3 regions of the Amycolatopsis sp. NPDC102522 genome follow, and region 3 is predicted to be linked to each of the others. Evidence: predicted binding sites of a transcription regulator. Region 3 holds the regulator's gene; each other region holds the start of a gene.
What was found. The regulator HspR, encoded in region 3, represses chaperone genes until heat shock. The targets are predictions, from matches to a motif close to ANNTTGAGTNNNNNNNACTCAANNT.

Region 1 (5,938 bases), on a different contig from region 3:
GCGAGCGCGAGCAGCGTGCTGACCAGCGGCGCGGTCAAAGTGCCTGCCAGCGCGGCGATCCAGGTCATGGAGTGGGCGCCGGAGGCCTGTTTCACCAGTCCTGCCACGGCGAACGCGCCGGTGATCTCCAGCAGGAAGGCGCCGGCGTTGTAGAGGACCCGGCCCGCGACCTTGCGGGCCAGCAGTGTCCCGATGCCCGCCACGAGATGCGCGGCGAGGACGACTTCGAAGGGGGCGACGAAGAATCCGATGACCAGCGGGATCTCGGTGAACGAGATCGTCCAGGAGATACCGCTGCGGACGTCGACGTTGATGCCGAGCTGTTCGGCGAGCAGGAACGCGAGCGCGAGGATCGGCCCGATCCACAACAGATCGTCCGAGGCCTCGAAGTCCAGCCACAGGCTGACCGCGGCCGCGGCGGCGATGCCCATGGTGAGTACTGCGAAGGTGTAGACGCGGAACCGCCGCTCGTCGGTACGAGCCTCCGTAACGGCGCCTCCCTTGCCCGGCGCCGCCTGTGCGGCGCTCCCGGGCCTGCCGTTCGTGTCCGGCATCCGACCTTCCTTCCCGGCTGCCCAACCGGTCTTGTCCTACCGCGACCTCGGGGACGAGGGCAATACAGTACCCCGGAGGGCGTACCCAAGTCCCATTCGAGACAGTATGAGATCACCCCAGGGTTAACAATGGGCGCGTCGCGCTGACCTGCGTGGACCAAGGGGTGAAATGGGAGCGATATTCGCGTTCCCTTCGACTACCGGAAGTCACCTGGCGCCACGGCGGAGCCAATCTCGTGAAGTTCCCGGCGGACCCGTCAGTAGGGGCTTGAATAGTCCTATGAATAGCCACGCCATCGCCGCCGGGCATGCCGAGCGGCTCGCCACCGTGGACGCCCTGCTCCCGGAAATGCCTGCACTGGAGCCTGCCGAGGGCTCCGTGTCACTCTCCGCGACAGCAGGCGACTCGGCCGCTGCCGGATTGTCGGTACGGACTGAAGCGGGCCCCGATTCTGTTGACTCTCCGTGGCGGGCGCTCGTCGAACATCGGCTCGAAGCCCGGCTCACCGGACCTCGTCCGGAAGCGGCCCTTGACGCATTACTCACCCGATGGGATGAACATCTGAAGGCGGTCGCCCCACCTGGGGATGTCGAAACGGCGGCGACCGTGGTGCGGCCCAGCCGGGATTCGCCCGGCTCGGCCGAATTGCTGCGCCGCGGATTCGCTCCGGTGCTGGTGATCGCGGTCCGCCCGGCCGATCGGCTCGCCGTGACGGGACCGCCCGCCACTCCCGGAGTGCACATCCGGCCCGCCGAAGCGGATGATCTCGAAACCGCCGTCGGGCTCGAGCTGGAATTGCAGCGCTATGACGCGCAGTTCGGTTCGGTCACTTTGCGCGAGGGCGCGGAGGAAGCGATCACCGCGGACCTGTCGAAACAACTGGGGCGGGAAAACCCGACGTTGTGGATCGCCGAGCTGTACGGGCGGCCGCTGGGCATGGTGCGGGTGCAGTTCCCCGGCGAGACGGCGTGGATCGGCAGCCGGGTCGCGGCCGAGAAGGTCGGCTACCTGTCGTCGCTGGCGGTGGCGGAACCGGCGCGGTCGAGCGGGGTGGGGTCGGCGCTCGCCGCGCACGCGCACCAGGTCTTCGACGAATGCGGGACCGAAGCCGTGCTGCTGCACCACGCGCTGGCCAATCCGCGCTCGACCCCGTTCTGGTACGCGCAGGGCTACCGGCCGCTCTGGACGTACTGGCAACGGCGGCCGGCGGTGTACTGATCCCGATAGGCTCTTCCCTGGGAGATCAGGGGGTTTTCTGTGACCAGGGACGATGACGCGGCCCCGGTGGCGCCGACCGGGGTCGACACCGAAAAGCCGTCCGCGGCGAGGATCTACGACTGGTTTCTCGGCGGGACCCACAACTGGGCCGTCGACCGCGAGTTCGCCCGCGCGCTGGAACGGCAGTGGCGGTGGGTGAAGCCGGGCGCGCAGCACAACCGCGAGTACATGAATCGCGTCGTGCGCGCGGCGCTGAACGCCGGGATCCGGCAGTTCGTCGATCTGGGGTCCGGTGTCCCGACAGCCGGGAACGTGCACGAGATCGTCCAGGAAGAGCTGGAGCCGGGCGATGAGGCGAAGGTCGTGTACGTCGACTACGAGCCTGTCGCGGTGGCGCACGCGGAGCTGATCCTCGAACGGCACGAGGCGACAGACTGGGCCGGGATCGTCCACGCGGACATGCGACGGCCGAAGGACGTCCTGCGGCATCCGGAGACGCGGCGGCTGATCGATTTCTCGCAGCCCGTCTGCCTGATGATGATGGCCGTGCTGCATTTCGCCGGGCCGCACGACGATCCGCCCGCGCTGGTCGCGACCTACCGGAACGCGCTGGCGCCGGGCAGCTGGCTGGGGCTTTCGCATATGAGCTTCGGCGGCCAGACCGGTGAGGACGCCGACGGGCTCCGCTGGATGGTCGAGCAGTACCGGAAGACGAGCAACCCGGTGTGGATGCGGGACCGCGAAGAGATCGAGCCGCTCTTCGGGGACTGGCCGCTGCTGGAGCCCGGCGTCGTCCATCTGCCCGAGTGGCGTCCGGTCCGGGAGCTGCGGCGGGACGAGGAAGGCGCCCGGCCGTTCGCCTGGTGCGGGGTCGCCACCCACCCCTGACGTCCGACCTCTGCCGCCGTCGCGTCGCGTTTAGCCCGCTAAACGCGACGCGTTGGGGCACAGGGGTCGGAGGGGTGGGTGATCGCTGACGGCGAACGCGGAAAGGAAACAAACGGGTCGATCGGAGAGTTGAGCTAGTCAGACTCAACTAACCGAGGAGTGCACAGATGACCGACAACCGCCTCCTGCCCGTCCTCCCGCTCGATGACGACGTCGTGCTGCCGGGCATGATCGTCCCGCTCGACCTCGCCGACACGGAGACGCGCGCCGCGGTGGAGTCCGCCCAGGCCAACACGCCTGCCCAGGCTTCTTTCCCGGGGATCCGGTCCGGCGCCGGCGCCAAAGCCGAAGTGCTGATCGTCCCCCGCGTCCACGGCGAGTACGCCGAACTCGGCACCATCGCGACGGTCGAGCGCATCGGCCGCGTGCCCGGCGGCAAGACCGCGGTCCTGCTGCGCGGCACCCGCCGCGCCGTCGTCGGCCGCATCGCCGACGGTCCCGGCGCCGCCCGCTGGGTCCACGCCGAAGTCGCCACCGAGACCACCGACGACAACTCCGCGAAGCTCGCGTCCGAGTACAAGAGCGTCGTCCTCGCGATCCTCCAGCAGCGCGGCGGCTGGCAGATGATCGACGCCGTCCAGGAGGTCGAGGATCCGTCCGCGCTCGCCGACCTCGCGGGCAACTCGTCGTACCTGAACACCGAGCAGAAGCTCGAACTGCTCTCCGCGCTCGATGTCTCGGCACGGCTCGAGAAGGCTCTCGAATGGAGCCGCGAGCAGCTGGCCGAACTCGAGGTCACCGACACGATCCGCAAGGACGTCCAGGAGGGCATGGAGAAGCAGCAGAAGGAGTTCCTGCTGCGCCGCCAGCTCGAAGCGATCCGCAAGGAGCTGGGCGAACTCGACGGCACCGCCAACGACGACGACTACCGCGCCCGCGTCGAGGCCGCCGAACTGCCGGACGCGGTCAAGAAGGCCGCACTGTCCGAAGTGGACAAACTGGAGCGGACCTCCGACCAGTCCCCCGAGGGCGGCTGGATCCGCACCTGGCTGGACACCGTCCTCGAACTGCCGTGGAACGAGCGCACCACCGACGTCCACGACATCGCCGCCGCGCGCGACATCCTCGACGCCGATCACGCCGGTCTCGACGACGTGAAGGAACGCATCATCGAGTACCTGGCCGTCCGCAAGCGCCGCGCGGAGTCCGGTCTGGGTCCGGTCGGCGGACGCCGTTCGGGCGCCGTGCTGGCCCTCGCCGGTCCTCCCGGGGTCGGCAAGACGTCACTAGGCGAGTCCGTGGCGAAGGCGATGGGCCGCAAGTTCGTCCGCGTCGCGCTCGGCGGCATCCGCGACGAGGCCGAGATCCGCGGGCACCGCCGCACCTACGTCGGCGCGCTGCCCGGCCGGATCGTCCGCGCCATCAAGGAAGCGGGTTCGATGAACCCGGTCGTGCTGCTCGACGAGATCGACAAGGTCGGCGCCGACTACCGAGGCGACCCGACGGCCGCGCTGCTGGAGGTGCTGGACCCGGAGCAGAACCACACGTTCCGCGACCACTACCTCGAGGTCGAGCTGGACCTGTCCGACGTCGTGTTCCTCGCGACGGCGAACGCGCTCGAGACCATCCCCGGCCCGCTGCTGGACCGCATGGAGCTGGTCACCCTCGACGGCTACACCGAGCACGAGAAGGTCACCATCGCCCGCGACCACCTGCTCCCCCGCGAGCTGGACCGGGCCGGCCTCGGCAAGGAAGACGTCACGCTGACCGACGGCGCGTTCAGCCGCATCGCGGCCGAGTACACGCGGGAAGCCGGGGTGCGCAACGCGAACCGGACCATCGCGAAGGTGCTTCGGAAGGTGGCGACCAAGGTCGCGCTGGACGAGGTCGCGCTGCCGCTGACGATCGACGCCGACGGGCTCGAGACCTACCTCGGGCGCCCGCGGCACCTGCCGGAGTCCTCGCTGCCCGCGTCGACCCAGCGCACGTCGACGCCGGGTGTGGCGACCGGCCTGGCGGTGACCGGCGCCGGCGGTGACGTCCTCTACATCGAGGCGTCGCTGGCGGATCCGGAATCCGGCTCGACCGGGCTGGCCCTGACCGGCCAGCTGGGCGACGTGATGAAGGAGTCGGTACAGATCGCGTTGTCGTACCTGCGCTCGCACGGCGCGGAGCTGGAACTCCCGGTCGGCGACCTGAAGGACCGCGGCATCCACGTGCACGTCCCCGCGGGCGCGGTGCCCAAGGACGGGCCGAGCGCCGGCATCACGATGACGACCGCGCTGGCGTCCCTGCTTTCGGGCCGGGTCGTGAAATCGGACGTCGCGATGACCGGTGAGGTGTCGCTGACCGGGCGGGTGCTGCCGATCGGCGGGGTCAAGCAGAAGCTGCTGGCCGCGCACCGGGCCGGGATGAAGACGGTGATCATCCCGCAGCGCAACGAGCCGGACCTCGACGACGTCCCGGCCGAAGTGCTGGCGCAGCTGGACGTCCACGCCGTGGCGAACGTCCGCGACGTGCTGGACATCGCGCTGGCCCCGGCGACGGCTCCGGTCGCCCAAGCGGCGTAACGGCGCGAGGCCGAAGCCCCGGATCCTGCCCAGGGTCCGGGGCTTTCGGCGGTTCAGGATCCGGACGAACCCGGACATTAATCGCCCTTAAATTTCATATCACGGTTTGATAACGTAGATTCGTGCCACCCAGCCGGGTGCAGCCCCTGAACCTTGAGAGGGCAAGGTCATGAGTCACGGAATCCTGCCGCCCCTGCGGCCGAGGCGAAGCTGTGTTTCGGCCGGTCAGCTCGTTTGCCTGAGCATTCTCACCGTATTCACCACGGCGCTGACCTTCGCCGGTACGAGTGCGCCGATCGCGGCGGGGATCGCGATCACCCTGCTCGGCGCCGTCCTCCGCCCCGTGCCCGCACGGGCACGCCGATGAACACCACCCTCACCGAGGAATCGGAATTCATGGCGCGGCTACGCGAACTCCGTGACCGAAGCGGCCTCAGCATCCGCGCTCTGGCCGCCGCGACCGGTCAGTCCCGGAGCACCCTGGCCGACACGTTGGCCCGGAACACCTTGCCCGGCAACGAAAACCAGATGCGAGTCCTGGTATGTGCCCTTCTCCGGGCCGTTCCCGGAGAGCCCGGGCTCGACGATTATCTCGCCGACTGGCGTCACCTGATCGGACGTCGTCACCACCGCAATGGCGGATGCGCGCCGCTCGACCGAATACTCGTCGCCTTGGAAATCGCCGAACAACGCGGCGGTGCCGAAGC
Region 2 (5,938 bases), on a different contig from region 3:
GCCCGCCCAGCAGCTCGCGGGCGTTGTGCGGGGTGGTGGTGGACCAGGTCGTGTGCGGATGGAACCCGTGGTGTTGGTCGAGGAGAACCCCCTGCGCTCCCTCGAAAACCAGCCTTCCGGCATCCGCGAGCCGTCCCGTTTCGGCCCCGTCGGTGATCCGCACCGCGTCCGCGAAATCGCGGTACAGCGCCACCAGTTCGTCCACGCTGTGCGACGGCGTGGCGAGCGGCGCGTAGAACCGCGCGAGCGCGTCCAGTTTGCGCCGCAGCACCGACGGCCGGGCGCAGTCGGCGACCGTGGGCGCTTCCCCCGGCGTCCCGATCACCTCCTGGTTCTCCACCACCTCGCCCGGCACGGCCCCGGGCAGCAGCGAATACCAGACGGTCTCGCCGATGCCCTTCCCGCAGGAGCCGTGCCGGTTCGCGCCGCGGGCCTCCTCCCTCGCCCGGTTGGCGTGGATATGGAACGGGGTCGTGAGGAGGGCTTGACCGTCCACACTCAGCAGCGACAGCGGATTCCGGACGCCGACGGCTTCGAGCCGCCGGGCTTCCGAGGCCAGCGCGAACGGCTCGACCAGTACGAACCGTGAAAGGTGGGTGGGCACGCCGGCGAACGTGCCCGCCCCGAACTGGCTGAAGGTGTGGTGCCGCCCGTCCGCGACGACGTTGTGCGCGGCCTGCGCGCCCCCGTTGAAGCGGACGACGGCGGTGGTGGGCCCGGCGGCGCAGAGCGCGTCGACCACGGCTCCCTTGCCTTCGTCGCCGAAGCCGAGCCCGACCACCACCACGTGCCCGGCAAGCGGACTCATCGCAGCACCACGTCGCTCGGGCCGCCTGGCTCCGGGATCGCCGAGGTGACGACAGACTTGGTGCCCAGTTTCGCCAGCGCCTTGCCGACAGCCTTGCTCTCGGCGACCGAGCCGACGTCCGCGAGATCGGCGAGCGCCCGGTCGACGTCGACGACCCGTTCCTCCAGCCCGATCGTGGCCGCGATCAGTTCGCACACCGCGCCGGGGTCGTCGAGTTTGAGGAAGTTCTGGCCGAGCAGGCCGCTCCAGTGCTCGCCGATCTCCGGGTCGTTGTAGTACGAAGACTGGTTCGGCAGCACGAAGTAGACGTGCCACTTGCGGGCCAGCTCCCGGTACACCGACGCGGGATCGATGTCTTCCCGGACGTCGTCGCCGAGCACCCGGCGGATGTGGCGGGCCTCCAGCGCCGGCTTGTTCAGCTCGTCACCGATGAGGAACAGATAGCCCTTGCGGCCGCGGTTCCGCCACGCGTCGGTGACCACGTGCCGGGCCATGAAGTAGGCGGCCAGCTCGTAGGACTCGCTCTTCTGCCCGCCGCCACCGCCTTCGAGGAAGATCGTGCGCAGCTGCTCGTCCATCCGGTTGTCCGACTCGAACTGCCCGATCTGCAACGGGACCCGGTCGCTGTCGGCGTCGCCGATCGCGCCGAACAGCACCTGTGGGTCGGCGAGATAGCCCCGGCGCTTCAGCAGGCCGTGCAGTTTTCCGAGCTTGCCCTGCATGATCCGCGGTACCCGGCGCATCGAGCCGGTGACGTCGAACAGCACCGCGATCGGCGTCGAATCGGTGTGGTCGGCCGAATCCCGGCATTCCCGGACGGCGTTCTTCGGATCGAGCGCGGCCGCGGCCTTCCAATCCTTCGCGGGTTTGGCGCGTAGGTCGGCGCTGTAGCCGAAATCGTCCTCGCCCTTGGCCGCGCGGAAGGTCTTCGCGGCGGCGTAGGCGTTGTCGTCCCAGTGTCCGTGTCCCATGGTCAGGCTCCTGTCTCGGGGATGGTGAAGGGGCGGAAGGTGCGGGGTCCGTACAGCTCGCCGAGCAGGTCGTCGTACTCGTCGAGCAGATCGACTGCGTCGGGTCGCTGTGCCGGGTCTTCTTGCGTGCACCACGTGGCGAACGCGCGTTGGCGGGTTTCCGCGGGCGACAGCAGGGAAAGCATCAGTTCGTGAAGCATGTGGACGTCGGTGGCCGTGGTCATCGGCTGTCCTTTGCGTACTTCGGGCGGGTATCGGAGGGAGTTGTCCGCCGCCAGCGGAAGCGCCCCGTCTTCGACCGCGAAGGACCAGCCGATCAGGACGATCCCGTGCCGTCCGGGGTGGACGAGCACGTTGTCCGCGGTGAGATGGCCGTGGACGACGCCCGCGCGGTGCGCGCCCGCCACGGCGCGCAGCAGGCGCCGGTGCATCCAGGCGTAGTCGCGGCCGTCGAGCCCGCCCGGGAAGGCCTTCGCGATGTCGGCGAGGGTGACGAACCCGTCGACGAGCGGATCGAGGACGCTGAACGCCCGGTCGCCCCGCGCCACCGGACCCGAAGTGTCGAGCAGCCGCGGGTAGTAGGGACGCAGCCAGCGGTGCCGTTCGGTGAACCCGTCGAGCGTGCGCAACGCCGCCCACTCGGCGTGGATCAGCGGGTTGAGCGCCGGGTCGCGGACGAGTTTGACCAGGTGAGGGCCGGTGGTGCGGTAGGTCGTCGCGACACTGCCCACCGCGTGCGGGGCGGTGAGGGTGTAGGCCGACGTCGCCGTCGTGACGGTCTGGCGCTGCGCGCGTTTCCAGTCGGAGTGAAGACGGTTGAGGGTGGCGGCCGCCCGGTGGGCGCGGGGGTCGCCGGGGTTGCGGTCGGGATGGAGCGCGGCCGCCAGATCGCGGTAACGGTGGTGGGCGAACAGAGTGGCCGCATCGATCGAACTCTCGATCATCGTCACGGCGTCGTCCCTGGTGAGCATAGTTTGAGTCTAGAGGACTCTTACCTTGGCCCGCAAGGGGGCCCCTGGTGGTCGAGGAGGACGAAATGACCGCGGAAATGGTGGGCGTAGGTACAAATCCCGTGCCGTCGGACCCGTCGAAGAATAGACTGGATCGGTCGGACAAGGGGGTGTCGATGACTTTTCAGGAAGTGTCTCGAAAAGGCAGGACGCGGCCGGAAACGGTGGCCGTTCTGGTCGTGCTCGGAATCGTCCTGGGATTCATCGCGGCTTTCGCCGGACGGTGGGCCGCCGAGGGGCTGGCCGATTCTTACGACGTGCGCGCGGTGGTTTCCGTGTCGGACTCCACGACAACCGAAGGGCAGAACGGTCCGCACACCACCTACGAGACCCTGGCGATCACCGAGGACGGCCGCGCGATCGAACTGCCGACGGATCGGACGTTCGGCCTCGCGGAGCCTGTGGTCGCGAAGCTCTCCTCGGTGACGGACCGGGTGTTGTCCGTGCGCGGGGCCACCGCGGTCGTGGAGGCCCATCACCCGTGGGAGAAGACCACGGCGATGTCGATCGGCGGAGCGCTCTTGATCGCCGGGGCCGTCCTGGCGTTCTCGGTCGTGAGGCCGGTGACCGCGCGGAAGGCACTGTCGTTCCTGGCAGGCTTCGTCTTCGCCGCGTATGTCGTGCTGGCGCCACTCGGTTTCGGCGGGACGGCGTACCGCGACGCGGCCGATCCCGTCCCGAACCTGTGGGAACACCGCCGCGAGGCGTGGGGGCCGCCGCCGGTGATCGGCAAGGGGCAGACCGCCGTGTCCGGCGAGTCGGCCGTGCGTGTCGTCGACAGCCTGCCGAAACCGCCCGAAGGGGCCGAGGCGTGGCTGAGCGGGTTCCACGTCCTCACCTTGCGAGTCGAGGCGTCCCGCCTGGGTGACACGGCGCTGGAGCTGTCGGCCGACGAGCACGGCTCTCCGCGACGGGCCGAGGGCTGCGCGGGCGCTCCTGGCGCTTTCGACGGAACCGCGGGTCTCGTCTGTTTCGTGGTCCCGGCCGGATATCTGCCGAAGTACCTGGTTGTCGGAAAACTCGATCGGGAAGCCTTGCTGACGCTTCAGTGATCCGAGGAAAGGAACTCAGTGCCGGACGAACCGCGGAATTCCAGAATTCTTTTCCGAGTGCTGTTGGCCGGGATCCCGTACGTCTTCCTGGTGTGTGTCACCTGGGGAGATTTCGGTGATTACGTGAGTGAACTGAACACCGGCGAGGAAGTCACCGTCACCGAGATCTCGGGGTGCGCCGAGGGAGGAGCGCCGATGAGCGGGGTGATTCCCTACTGCTCGGGGGAGTGGCGGTTCGACGACGGGCGCACCGGTCGCGGGAGCATCAAGGGTGACAAGGCCGAGGAGGGCGACAAGATCTTCGCCGGCGATGGATTCGTCTATCGGTCGAGGTCGTCACTGATCTGGAGCGTGTCGGTGGTCGGGTTCTTCGGCCTTGCCCTGCTGGGGATGGCGATCGGCCTCGGCGTCCTGTACCGGCTGGACACGGTCCGGCGGCGTCGGAAGAAGTGACGCCGCCGGGTGCCCGTCAGAGCCGGGTCGCTTCGATCTGCCGCTCGTCCTCGGTGGAACAGCTCGTCACCGGATCGTTCGGCCCGCTCCCGCAGGTCCAGGAACCGATCACCACCGGCCCGGGGCCCTGCGGCGAAGCGGCTTCGGCGGGCGTCAGCTTGGTGAAGTAGTCCGTGAGCACCTGGGTCGCTTCGGCGCACTCGGTCTTTCCGTGCGCGACGACCTTGTTCTTCGAACCCTGGGGCCCGGCCACCTCGCCACAGGGTGTTCCGGCGGCGGCGGCCGGCGCGGCCGCGGGGGAGGACGGCGGCGGCGCGGCCGCGGGAGCGGGATCGGCGCCACAGCCGCTCAGCAGGACGACGGCGAGCGCGGCGGGAACTACGGCGAGGCTCTTCATGGGCCCTTCTTCTCGGGGATGGTTCATTCGACGGGGACGACGGCGGCGAACACGTTCTGCTCGCCCTTGCTGCAACTGGTGCCGCCTTGCGCGGCGGGGGCGCCGGAGACGCACAGCCAGCCGTCGACGGTCTCGCTGACCGGCTCGTCCGAGCCCGCGGACTGGCGTCCGGCGATCCTCTTGTGGAACGAGCCGACGATGCCGGTCGCGTCCGCACAGGAGACCCCGGGCCCGTTGAGCACCTGAAGGGTCAGCCCGCTCGCCGCGGTGACCGTGCCGCATGAACCCTGTACCGGTTCAGCCGGCTTCGGCTTGGGGGCGGGATTCGGGGCGACGGACGAACTCGGCGCGGTCTGGGACGGGATCGGCGGTAGCGACGGGCTGGTCACGACCGAAGAGGGAACAGGCGGCGAGGACGGCGTCGAGGTGACAGGCGGTGGCGGAGCTTCGCCCGAACAGGCGGCGAGCGTTCCGGCGACGGCGCAGGCCGCGAAGAGGCGCCGCCAGGTTCCCGTGGTCGTCGAGACGGGCAAGGCGATCCTTTCGTCGGCCGGTCGTGGCCGGCCCATTCTGACCCGGCCGGGCCCGATGCCGTGGCATTGAGCCACGTTCGATTCGCGGGAGGTTATCGCGCCGACGACGCGGCGGTACGCGAGGACCGCCCAAGTACTGTCCATTGTGGACAATTAACATGCCGTTCACGGCGTGACAACACCCTGCTGTCGTCGCGAACCGATCGGACGAATCCGGCCCGGAACCGTTAACACGCGGGCCCGTTCTGCCGAAAACAAAGGTAGCGCTCCGGCGTGTCCCAGTCCCCGTCACCGAAACCGTGAGAGCGATGAAGACCGACGAACAGACCGATCCCGCGTCACCCCAGGCCACCGCACCGGCGAACACGGAGCTGCCACCGACGGCACCGTGCACCGTCGTCTGGTGCGGCGGCCGCCCGTACGTCCTCGAGAGCTCCGCCGGCCACACCCGCTGGATGGGCACCGACCACCGAGGCAGGCCCGTGGCGCTGACCAGCGCGGACCTGCAACGCCGCGGCTGGACCCACACCCGGGCCAGCTGACGCGGGAGGACCTGCCGCCGCTGGATAGGCTGAGCGGGTGAGTACGCCCCCCGAACCGAGCGTGACCAGCGAAGAGCCTTCTTTGCTGCGGCAGGCCCTGAACGTCCCCAACATGCTTTCGATCCTCCGGCTCGCCGGGGTGCCGGTCTTCCTCTGGCTGCTGCTCGGCCCG
Region 3 (5,938 bases):
CGTAGATCGGGACTCGCGAGACTCGGGGGCGTGATCGTGGAAGACAACGACCGGACGCGCTCCCGGCGCGGAACGGTGCTCCTGTCGGCTGCGGCGGCGCTCCTGGCCGCGGCCGGATACCTGGCGCAGGGTCAGGCCATCGGCCAGGCGAACGCGTCCGAAGGCGAAGTGAACTGGAACAACACCATTTCGGCGCCGCCACCGCCGCTCGGGACCAGCTGAGACGTCAGCGCGCGTGGTTCGAAAGCTCTTCGATCGCCCGGGCCGTGTCGTCGGCTTCGGGCAGGTTGAGCGCGACGAAATGCGCATGAGCCTGGTGCAATCGCGCTTCGGCTTCGCGCGGGTTTCCCAGCTCGGCAAGGGCCTTGCCGAGCACGAGCAGCGCGTTGGCCTGGTCCCGCCGGGTGCCGAGCTCCTCGCAGAGCCGCAACGCCGACCGTGCCTCGGAAGCCGCCTCTTCGGCCCGCCCCAGTGCCAGCAGGGTTTCGGCGAGCCGGAAGAGCGCGTGCGCCGCCCGGTCCCGGATGCCGGCCGCCAGGCAGCTCTCGACGCACGTGGTGAAGTGCGCGGACGCGGCTTCGTAGCGTTCGAGCGCGTGGTTCGCGAGCCCGAGCACGTAGAGCGCGTAGCCGATTCCCGGCGCGTCACCGATCTCACGGGCCACGGCGAGCGCCGACTCGCAGACGGCGAGGACGTTCGCCGGGTCGCCACCGCGCAGCAGGGCGTGCGCCGAGTTCAGGCTGCTGGTCACCGCGCCGGAGCTGTGCCCGAGCCGCCGCGCGAGTTCGGCGGACCGGTCGAAACACCGCACAGCGAGCCGGTAGTCGTGGCGGAGCTGGGCGGCCAGGCCGAGGTTGTTGAGCGCCTGCCGGAGGATCGCCGGGTCGTCGGCCTCGGTCGCGGCGGTCACCGCGCGCCGGGCGTGCGCCTCGACGTCGGTGTGCGTCCCCGTGCGCAACGCGACTGTGCTGCACAGGAATTCGGCCCGGCCGAGCAGGCGGTGGCGTGCCCGCCTTCCCGGTCCCGCCGGTTCGGGAACACGGGCGGCCGCTCTCGCGAGAGTGCCCGCGGCGGCGTCCAGTCTTCGCGCCCCGGCTTCCACGGCGAACGGGCTCATCGCGATGAGCAGGTCGATCGCGGTGCCCAGGAGCGGAACCGAGCCGATTTCGACGACTCGCGCGCAGACCGCGACCACGGTGTCCCCGGCCGCCGACGCCCAGTCCCTCGCCGCCCGCAGGTCGGCGATCGGCGTCCCGGCGGTGCTGGGCGAGCGCGGACCGAGCACGTCCCCGGTGGGATCGCCGGGCACGGCGTGCGCGAACGCGGTGCGCGCCGTGGCCGTCAACAGCGACAGCAGCCGATCGAGCGCGGCCAGTTCGCCGTCCGCGTCGCGGTCACGGCCGCGGCCGAAGGAGACCAGGAGCTCGTGGACGCGGAACCGGCCGGGGACCGTACCGTCCAAAATGGACGCGTCGACCAGCACCTCCAGCCGCGTTTCGGCCTCGGCCGGGGGCACACCGAGGACCGCCGCCGCTTCCGGCAGCGTGAACTCGCCTCCGGCGACAGCGGTGAGCAGCACGAAATCCTTGGCGAGCGGCTCGGCGAGCTGCCGGTACGCGACTTCGAAGACCGCCTCGATGGCGAGGGGACCGGCCCGCAGCTCGGCGATCCGGCGGCGCTCGTCCCGCAGGCGTTCGACCATGGACCGCAGGGTCCAGTGCGGCCGCGCCGCGAGACGCGAGGCCACGATCCGCACCGCCAGGGGCAGCAGGCCGCAGGCGGTGACGAGGTCGAGGGCATCGTCCGGTTCGACTTCCAGCCGTCGCGCGCCGACCCCCCGCCGCACCAGTTCGAGCGCCTCGCCCGGGCTGAAGACGTCGAGGTTGACCTGGGTGAGCAGCGGCAGACCGTCGAGTCTGGCGCGGCTGGTGATCAAGACCGCGCAGCCGGGCGTACCGGGCAGCGCGTCGCGGATCTGCGCGGCGTCGGCGACGTTGTCGAGCACGATGAGCAACCGGCGGCCGTCGAGAAGCGAACGCCACAGCCCGCGGCGCTCGGCGAGGCTCCCCGGCGACCGGTTCGACGGCACGCCCAGCCCGGCGAGCAGCAGTTCCAGCAGGTCGGGGCCGGTCACCGGCTCCCCGACCTGGTCGAGGTCGCCGAGGTCGACGTGCAGCTGCCCGTCCGGATAGCGCTCGCGGATCTCGTGTGCCAGACGCACCGCGAGGGTGGTCTTGCCGACGCCGCTCATCCCGGTGATCGCCAGCATCGCCGGTGCCCGCCCGTCGGCGGTCTCCAGCACCGCCCGCAGGGCCGAGAGCTGGTCCTGCCTGCCGGTGAAGTCCGGCAGATCGGGTGGGAGCTGCGCCGGGATCGGCCGCCATCGGCCCGGCGGCTCCTCCTGTCCAGCGGGCGGCGAGAGGGTCACCGGCGGCGGGGCGGGCGCGACGACGTCGTCTCCCCGGAGGATGCGCTCGTGCAGCTCGACCAGTTCCGCGCCCGGCTCGACACCGTGGCTCTCCACCAGGCCCCGGCGGGCGTCCTGGAAGACCCTCAGCGCGTCGACCTGGCGGCCCATCCCGTAGAGCGCGCGCATCAGCAGGACGTAGAGGCGTTCCCGCATCGGGTGTTCGGCGATCATCCCGGTCAGCCGCGGCTGTGCCTCGTAGTAGTGCCCGAGCCGCAGCTCGGCCTCCAGGTACTGCTCGGTGAGCGCGGTGTGCAACTCGCCGAGCCACCGGCGGCTCTGTTCGGCGAACAGGCCGGGCACTCCCGCGAGCGGCTCGCCGGTCCACAGGGCGAGTGCTTCCGACAACACCTGTCTGGCCTGGTGCGCGTCCCCCGAAGACAGCGCTTCTTGAGCAAGGGCACCGAGTTCTCCCGCGCGGGAGGCGTCCACAGTCGAGGGCGGCACGGCGAGCCGGTAACCGTCACCCGCCGACACCAGCACGTCGTCGCCGGCACCGGCGGTGGCGAGCAGCCGCCGCAGTCGCCAGGCGTAGGTGCGGACGGTCGAAGCCGCACGGGCGGGCAGGTCCTGGTCCCACAGTGTGTCGGTCAGCCTGCCGAGGGACACCGCCGTGCCGGGCGTGAGCGCCAGCGCGGCCAGCATCGCCTGCTGTTTCGGCGTTCCCACGGGGATCGCCACCCCGTCCGGGCGGTACAGCCGCATCGGGCCCAGCACCACGAATCGCACCCCAGGCCACGCTGCCGCCATGCGCGTCGCTCCCTCCGGCGCAACGACCGTCGGCGCCACTCGATGCTAACTCCGGTGGAGCCCGGGGAGCGCGGGATTGCCTCTTCGGCTCCGCTTCGGTGCACGAACGGCCGTGGAACGACGAAGGCCTCCTCCTCACCTCAAGGGCGGGGAAGGAGGCCTTCGCGAAACTCGAGGCTCACCTGCGGGGTTTGGGCTTCCAAACCACGAGCGCGGTCTGCTGCCGCAGGGTCACGAGATCCTTGCGGTAGGAGGCGTGCACGGCCGCGGCCGTCTGTTCGGCGGTGACGTACGCCGCCGTGAGCTCCTCGGTCAGTTCGGCGATCCGGGCGCGGAGCGCGTCGACCTGGTTCTCCAGCTCGATGATCCGCTTGATGCCCGCGAGGTTGACACCGTCCTCTTGGGACAGTCGCTGCACCTCGCGGAGCAGCGCGATGTCCCGCATGGAGTAGCGACGGCCACCACCGGAGGTCCGGCCCGGCGACACGAGACCATGGCGGTCGTAGGACCGCAGGGTCTGCGCGTGCAGGCCGGACAGTTGCGCCGCCACCGAAATGACGAACACCGGGGTGTCCTCGTCCGCACCGTGCGGCAGCCCGCCGAACATCGTGCTCACCTGCCTTCGAGAAGTTCGGTGATCTCCGGTCGCGGATCGTGCTCGGACATGGCCTCCGCGTAGGCCTCCAGCGCTTCACGGGCCTTGTCGTCCAATTTGGACGGTATGGCCGCCTGCAGGGTGACCAGCAGGTCGCCCTGCGAGCCGTCCCGTTTCGCGATTCCCTTGCCGCGCACGCGAAGCACGCGACCGCTCGCCGTACCCTGCGGCACCTTCAGTGAGACCTTGCCCTCGAGCGTCGGCACGGTGATCGTGCCGCCGAGGGCCAGCTCCGCGAAGGACACCGGCACGGCGATCGTCAGGTCGAGGTCCTGGCGCCCGAACACCGCGTGCGGCGCGACGTGCACGCGGACGTACAGGTCGCCCGGCTGCGCGCCGCCCTTGCCCGGTTCGCCCTGGCCCGCCAGCCGGATCCGCTGGTCGTCGGCGACGCCCGGCGGGATCCGCACGGTCAGGGTGCGGGTGCGGGTGCTGACGCCCTCGCCCGCGCATTCCGGGCAGGGGTCGTCGATGATCGTGCCGCGGCCGCGGCAGTCGCGGCACGGCTCGGAGAACGCGAACGCGCCCTGGCTCCGGCTGACCAGCCCGCTGCCCTGACAGGTCGAACACGTCCTCGGGGAGGTCCCCGGCTTCGCGCCGTTCCCGCCGCAGGTGGAACAGGTCGCCGGGCTCGACAGCCTCAGCGGCAGGGTCGCGCCCTTGACCGCCTCGGTGAAGTCGATCCGGACGTCGGTCTCCACGTCCGCGCCGCGCTGCGGGCGGTTCGCCGTGGCACCGGCCGCGCCGCCGCGGCGGCCGAAGAGACCGCCGAGGATGTCGCCGAGCCCGCCGAAACCGGCCTGCTGCTGACCACCCGACTGACCGAAGATGTCGCCGACGTCGAAACCGCCGCTTCCGCCGCCACCACCCGGGAAGCCGAAGCCGCCCGGACCGCCGGAGCCGAAGAGGCGGCGGGCCTCGTCGTACTCCTTGCGCTTGGACGTGTCGGAAAGAACGCCGTACGCCTCGGAAACCGCCTTGAACTTCTTCTCGGCCTCCGCGTTGCCCGCGTTGGCGTCGGGGTGGTTCTCCTTGGCCAGCTTGCGATAGGCCTTCTTGATCTCGTCCGCGGTGGCGTCGGAGGAGACGCCCAGCTCACGGTAGAAGTCCTTACCGATCCATTCCCGTGCACTCACCGAACGTCTCCTCCTTTCACGCCGTATCGCCGATCAGCGGTTGTTCTCATCGAAGAGCTCGCCCTCGAGGGGCAGCTCGCCGCCCACGGGCGGGTCCACCGGGGCGTCCTGTGCCGCCGGCGCCGGAGCCGGGGCGGCACCTGGCTCGTGGTCGGTGACCCCGACCAGCGCCGCGCGCAGCACGCGCTCGCCGAAGCGGTAACCGCGGCGCATGACCGTGGTGACCGTCGGTCCGGCGACGTCCGGCGAGGTGCTGTGCTGGACGGCCTCGTGCACGCTCGGGTCGAAGGGCTCGCCCTCGGCGCCGAACGGCTCGAGCCCCGATCGCTGCAGGCTCCCGACCAGCTTCTCGCCGACCGCCTTGAACGCACCGGTCAGATCGCCGTGCTGCCCCGCGCGCTCGAGGTCGTCGAGCAGCGGGAGCAGGTCGGCGACGACCGACGCCTTGGCGCCGGTGACGACCTGTTCGCGGTCGCGGTCCACGCGCTTGCGGTAGTTGGCGTACTCCGCCTGGAGACGCTGGAGGTCGGCGGTGCGTTCCGCCAGCTCCTTCTCCAGGTCGGTGGCCACCGACACCGAATCGTCCATGATGGAGTCCCCGAGGCCGGGGCCCGCGTGGGTCGCGAGCACCGGCTCGACGGGCTCCACCGGGTCTTGCGAGGGAGCGGCGTGCTTCGGGCCATCCTGGGATTCGGGCGCCGGGGCGGGCGGGCGGACCTCACCGGTCAGCGGATCGATCCGCCTGCGGTCCCGCACGACCACCGGTTCCTCCGGGCCCCGGCCCTCGGTCTCGTCGTAGCGTCCCGTCACTTCTTGTCCTTCTCGTCCTCTTCGACGATCTCGGCGTCGACGACGTCGTCGGCCTTGGCCTGCGAACCGGTGCCCGCGCCGGCGGAACCGGTCGCGCCTTCACCGGCGGCGGCGTCATCG

Region 1: lon (endopeptidase La) is a predicted target of HspR. The motif match lies at 2,788-2,812, and genes of this name have one in related genera.
Region 2: ACZ6YV_RS32095 (adenylate cyclase) is a predicted target of HspR. The motif match lies at 2,751-2,775, and genes of this name have one in related genera.

What each region holds. Positions count from the first base shown of each region.
Region 1 is NZ_JBVJLY010000003.1:254,335-260,272, forward strand. Features, by position in the region: gene ACZ6YV_RS11400 (putative bifunctional diguanylate cyclase/phosphodiesterase) at 1-554, opposite strand, end outside; gene ACZ6YV_RS11405 (GNAT family N-acetyltransferase) at 835-1,773, shown strand; gene ACZ6YV_RS11410 (SAM-dependent methyltransferase) at 1,813-2,661, shown strand; gene lon (endopeptidase La) at 2,829-5,231, shown strand; gene ACZ6YV_RS11420 (hypothetical protein) at 5,401-5,598, shown strand; gene ACZ6YV_RS11425 (helix-turn-helix domain-containing protein) at 5,595-5,938, shown strand, end outside.
Region 2 is NZ_JBVJLY010000018.1:74,740-80,677, reverse strand. Features, by position in the region: gene ACZ6YV_RS32105 (adenylosuccinate synthetase) at 1-808, opposite strand, end outside; gene ACZ6YV_RS32100 (hypothetical protein) at 805-1,779, opposite strand; gene ACZ6YV_RS32095 (adenylate cyclase) at 1,782-2,750, opposite strand; gene ACZ6YV_RS32090 (hypothetical protein) at 2,906-3,841, shown strand; gene ACZ6YV_RS32085 (hypothetical protein) at 3,965-4,294, shown strand; gene ACZ6YV_RS32080 (hypothetical protein) at 4,311-4,691, opposite strand; gene ACZ6YV_RS32075 (hypothetical protein) at 4,715-4,933, opposite strand; gene ACZ6YV_RS32070 (hypothetical protein) at 4,959-5,294, shown strand; gene ACZ6YV_RS32065 (hypothetical protein) at 5,533-5,766, shown strand; gene ACZ6YV_RS32060 (CDP-alcohol phosphatidyltransferase family protein) at 5,804-5,938, shown strand, end outside.
Region 3 is NZ_JBVJLY010000001.1:658,007-663,944, forward strand. Features, by position in the region: gene ACZ6YV_RS02870 (hypothetical protein) at 31-222, shown strand; gene ACZ6YV_RS02875 (AfsR/SARP family transcriptional regulator) at 227-3,217, opposite strand; gene ACZ6YV_RS02880 (heat shock protein transcriptional repressor HspR) at 3,396-3,824, opposite strand; gene dnaJ (molecular chaperone DnaJ) at 3,830-5,008, opposite strand; gene grpE (nucleotide exchange factor GrpE) at 5,042-5,818, opposite strand; gene dnaK (molecular chaperone DnaK) at 5,815-5,938, opposite strand, start outside.